Regions from separate parts of the Paenibacillus sp. fava2 genome, predicted to be linked through region 1. Evidence: predicted binding sites of a transcription regulator. Region 1 holds the regulator's gene; the other holds the start of a gene.
What was found. Region 1 encodes LexA, which represses DNA repair genes until DNA is damaged. Its sites were predicted from a motif close to CGAACATATGTTCG; they were not measured.
Positions count from the first base shown of each region.

Region 2: AC4G46_RS10125 (YhjD family protein) is a predicted target of LexA. The motif match lies at 1,040-1,053, and genes of this name have one in related genera.

Region 1 is NZ_CM177755.1:4,209,051-4,211,452, forward strand. Features, by position in the region: gene AC4G46_RS18220 (hypothetical protein) at 1-106, opposite strand, end outside; gene AC4G46_RS18225 (DUF896 domain-containing protein) at 155-358, opposite strand; gene AC4G46_RS18230 (LysM peptidoglycan-binding domain-containing protein) at 478-891, opposite strand; gene lexA (transcriptional repressor LexA) at 1,122-1,748, shown strand; gene AC4G46_RS18240 (L,D-transpeptidase) at 1,869-2,207, shown strand; gene AC4G46_RS18245 (hypothetical protein) at 2,300-2,402, opposite strand, start outside.
Region 2 is NZ_CM177755.1:2,417,747-2,420,148, reverse strand. Features, by position in the region: gene AC4G46_RS10130 (helix-turn-helix domain-containing protein) at 419-613, shown strand; gene AC4G46_RS10125 (YhjD family protein) at 625-1,020, opposite strand; gene AC4G46_RS10120 (Ltp family lipoprotein) at 1,194-1,799, shown strand; gene AC4G46_RS10115 (glycoside hydrolase family 73 protein) at 1,862-2,402, opposite strand, start outside.

The DNA of each region.
Region 1 (2,402 bases):
CCGAAGATGATTTGGAAGCATAAATCGTTTCCTTGCCTTGCTTCTTTCGTTGCTTATTGACTTGCTTGGTATTGCGTTGAACCATTCTTTCCCAAGAACGGGCCATGTGAGTTCCCCCTAGTCGTCCTAAAATATCTATGACAAAGCCACGGGACTAATGCGTAAGCCCCTTGTTGCCCTGATCATCGTTATCCACAATCTCAATGGTATCCAGCTGTGCCCGGAAATTTCTGCGGATGTTGCCCAGGTAGATTTCGCGGAGCCGGGCGCGTTCCGCCAGTTCCTCTTCTGTCAGGCCGCTGCTCTTCTGCTTGCGTGCCAATTCATTGATGCGTGCGACCAATTCGTCTATATTCAATGCTTTCCCCTCCCCTATAAATTCATTCTAACTTTGCCATGAGAAAAAGAGCTTGTCAAGGTCTCCTCCCTGCAAGCTCTTTATGGCGTGAACTATAGTTGATATTTAAGCAATCCCAATTAATATGCCGGCAGTGTCAGGACATCCCCGGCCTGTATGTCACTGCCCTTGAGCCCGCTCGCTTTCTCGATTCCTTCTATATATACAACCGTCCTCATGTCAGACGGTTTATGTGCAAGCGCAATGCTCCAGAGGGAGTCGCCGCGTTCCACTACCACACGTTCAGCCGGCATCACTGAGGATACTGATCCTGCAAATACATTACCTACCACTGTGAAGCCGGAGACCGCCAGCATCAGGATCATGGCAAGCTTCACCAGCTGGCCTCTGCGGAACAGGCTCATTAATGTACCGAACAGGGTTGCTGCTGACTTCTTCATACGGATTACATATTCTAAAACAGAATCATCTCCGGCAGATTGAACCTCACGGGTCTCATCGTAGATGCTGCGGTAAGTACTGTACTTTAACAAAATCATCGACCTCCAAACACGTGTTCTTAAATTTGAGATTAATATAACACGAACATGTGTTTTGATCAATAGATTTTTTCGAACAATTGTTCCCCTTGTTTTCCGGCTCTATTCTACCTCTTCTGACAGCATCATCCAAATGTTATTATGAAATAGTTAGAACTTATGTTTGTACGAACGGAAGTTCTATGTTATAATTTTCCCAAACATACTATATGGGGTTGATTCCAATGTCAAAGATTTCGAGTCGTCAGCTGGCGATCCTGGAATTCATACGTAACGAAGTCCGCAGCAAGGGTTATCCTCCGTCTGTCCGGGAAATCGGGGAAGCTGTCGGTCTTGCCTCCAGTTCCACCGTGCATGGTCATCTGGACCGTCTAGAGAAGAAGGGTCTGATCCGCCGTGACCCTACGAAGCCTCGCGCTATAGAACTGCTTGGCCAGGAAGATTCAGAGAATGTACATCAGTTCGTACAGACGGTTACCCGTATTCCTGTTGTTGGTAAAGTCACCGCCGGGGTGCCGATTACCGCTACCGAGAATATTGAGGATTACTTCCCGCTGCCTACCCATTATGTCGGTGACAACAAGGTCTTCATGCTCTCCGTGCTCGGAGACAGCATGGTTGAGGCCGGAATTATGGATGGCGACTATGTTATTGTCCGCCAGCAGCAGACAGCAGATAACGGTGATATCGTTGTAGCAATGACTGAAGAAGACGAAGCTACTGTCAAGACCTTCTATAAAGAACGTGATCATATCCGCCTGCAGCCGGAGAACCCGGCTTACGAACCTCTCCGCTTGAACCGGGTTACCATCCTTGGCAGAGTCATTGGACTTTTCCGTGATATCCATTAATTAATCCTCCCGAGGCTGTTGCGCATCCATTGTGCAGCAGCCTTTTTTCTGTCCTGAAATTCAAGTTCACGGGTCCGGTATTCCGCACATATTCTGATTGCAGAAGGAGTGCTGATGACAATGCCCAATTACCGGATTATTGTTGACCTGTCGCAGCGTATGCTGTATCTGCTGGATAATAACATTGTGACCCGCGGCTTCCCTGTAGGAATCGGTACGATGCTGACAGCTTCACCCGAAGGCGAATATACCATTATTAACAAGCAGCCCAATCCCGGCGGGCCGTTCGGCGTCTTTTGGATGGGCCTGTCCAAACCCCATTACGGCATCCACGGAACCAATAACCCTGCCTCGATCGGCCATATGGTCTCACACGGCTGCATCCGGATGTATAACGAAGATGTTCTTGCTTTGTCACGCATCGTTCCTATCGGCACACGGGTCACCATCAGGGAGTAGGAGACGCAGATTCCGCCTATAATGCAGAAAAGACACCTCCGCGGAGCGGGGTGTCCTTTCTGCATGCTTTATCCTTCTGTACCTGCCATTCTCTACAGTACACTGCGCAACAATCTGATTGCGATACGGTTCAAGCGGAGGGCTTCCCGGATAGACGCCCGCGCTGCCAGCAATTCACGTCTGGCCCGGCTCGGA
Region 2 (2,402 bases), 1.8 Mb from region 1:
CAGGACCAGCGCCGCCATACTGATAATCCAGGTGATAACATTAAGCATTCAATCCCTCCTACTGACTTATTGTTTCATTATTGCCTGTTATGGTAAGATTGGGTGGAGAGTAAGGGCGGCTACCCTTACCCTCCGGGAACCTATTTACGTTTGCCAGGGCGGCGGCGTTTTTTGGTTCCTTTTTTCTTTTCCTTTAGCAGCAGGTAAGCCGTATAACACTGAATGGCTGCTGTCAGGAGTTGCACCCAATCCTTCATCCAACCTCTCCTTTCCGGAAGTTTTTGTTTCACTTCCTGTATTTAATATATCACTTAATGTACTAATAGTCAAACGAAAAGTTTGACTTTCTGTATTTTATTTATTACTATAAGCACATAAGGATAAGGGAGGTGTAAGAATGCCGTTTTCTTATAAACCATTGAAGGTACTGCTGGCACAAAATGATCTAAAAAAAGGCGATTTAAAAACCCTCTTAGGCTTTGGCCCTTCAACAGTAGCAAAATTTGATAAAGGCGAGAATGTATCTATGGATGTAATTCATAAGCTTTGCACCTATTTCGATGTACAGCCTAACGATATTTTTGAATATGTAAAGGAACCCCCGCCCGAATGACGGCGGGTTGTTTATTTTAGATCATCCTTTAATGCAGAACCAAGTTCAGCCATATACTGAGTCAGCCTTTGGCTGATTTTTGTTCGAGTAATGTCCCTTGTCATACCGAATTCCTCTTGATAGCCGCGATAGTAAATCATGTAGTACAACAGAAAATCTTCTTGTCTGCCCGGCTCCACCCTTATGTTTCGCCGCTTAAACTCCATCTGGATTGTTTGTATGTCCTGAATAATTCGCTGCTGTATGTAGTGACCGGCTGTTAAGTACAGCTTTTTAAGCACATTGCCGGTATGCTCGATCTCCTCCACGCTCCGGTTAACCATCGCGTCTATATGCCTCAGCAGTATTAAATCCCGGGCCATTGTCCTTTCTTCAATAGACAGCATATTACTTGGTGCTTTATCCATGCTACCCCTCCGCGATATAAGAACATTTGTTTGTATTATAACCAGCAAAGGGATTTTTAAGCAATGTCTTAATTTGCCACACTCGCCATATTCGCATATTGTTCATAGTAAAATCTTCCTAATTCTGATAGACTAAATTTTGTTAATTATTATCAGATTTAGGGGGAACTTAATTGAAAAAGCCGCTTTATAAAAAATGGTGGTTCTGGGTGGTATTAATCCTTGTTATCGGTGCAATCGGTAGTATGGGCGATGACACAGAATCGGACGCTTCTGTCGAACCGCCAGTTGCAACCGAACAAGCTCAAGCCGTAATCGCAGAAAAGACCGAAGCTCCTGCTGCAACGCCATCCGCCGAAGAACTTAAAGCAATTGAAGAAGCAGCAAAAAAGGATGAAGCAGAGAAAAAGGCCCAGGATGAAGCCGATGCTAAGGCTGCTGCTGAAGAATTGGCCAAACAGGAAGCCGAAGCCAGTATTCCTCGTGAACATAAGGCAGCATTAAGAACTGCAGAGTCATATGCAGAATCCATGCACATGTCAAAGGCAGGCATATACGATCAGCTTACATCTGAATACGGTGAAAACTTCCCCAAAGAGGCAGCTAAATATGCTATCGACAACATCGTATATGACTGGAAGGAAAACGCACTTCTAACTGCACAATCATATGCTGAAATGAATATGTCAGATAAAGAGATTTACAATCAGCTAATTTCAGAATATGGGGAAAAGTTCACCAAAGAAGAAGCTCAGTATGCAGTAGATAACTTGAAATAAATAACCAAGCCCGTCAACCTTAACTGGTCGGCGGGCTTTTAAATTCCCATGCGTTTGGGATTTTACCTTTTGATTGCAGCCAGGCCCAGGCGATACAAAATCGTAATCAGCCGTGCCTCTGTATATGTCGCCTTATCCGGAGTATCGATAACCGGTTTACCATTAAGTACGGATGGAGTATTGGCCAAAGCCTTCAGCGCATCCTTGGCCCATTCCGGCGGTGTGGTATCTGTCAGCTCAAGCAATACCGTACCCAGCTCCTTGATATCGACGGCTTGCTGCAGGACCTGCTTTTTGAGTGTATCTTTACTGTTGACCAGGCTTTCCACGGCAAGCGCCAGCTCCTTCACCTCAGACCGCAACGTAACCAATTCTTGTTTTTCTGCTTGGGACAATTCGTCCGCCTCCTCTGCCTGCGCATCATATTGCGTCAGGTTATTTGATTGGATAATGCTCATAAGCTTGCTTGCATACGCCGGATCGGTAGCATAGCCGCAGGCGTATAACGCCGCTGTCTGCGCCTCCGGCGTGGTGGCGGCACATACACGGTCATAACGGGGCTTTGCAAATAACAAGTCCTGGTCCTTGTAAAAGTTGTATATG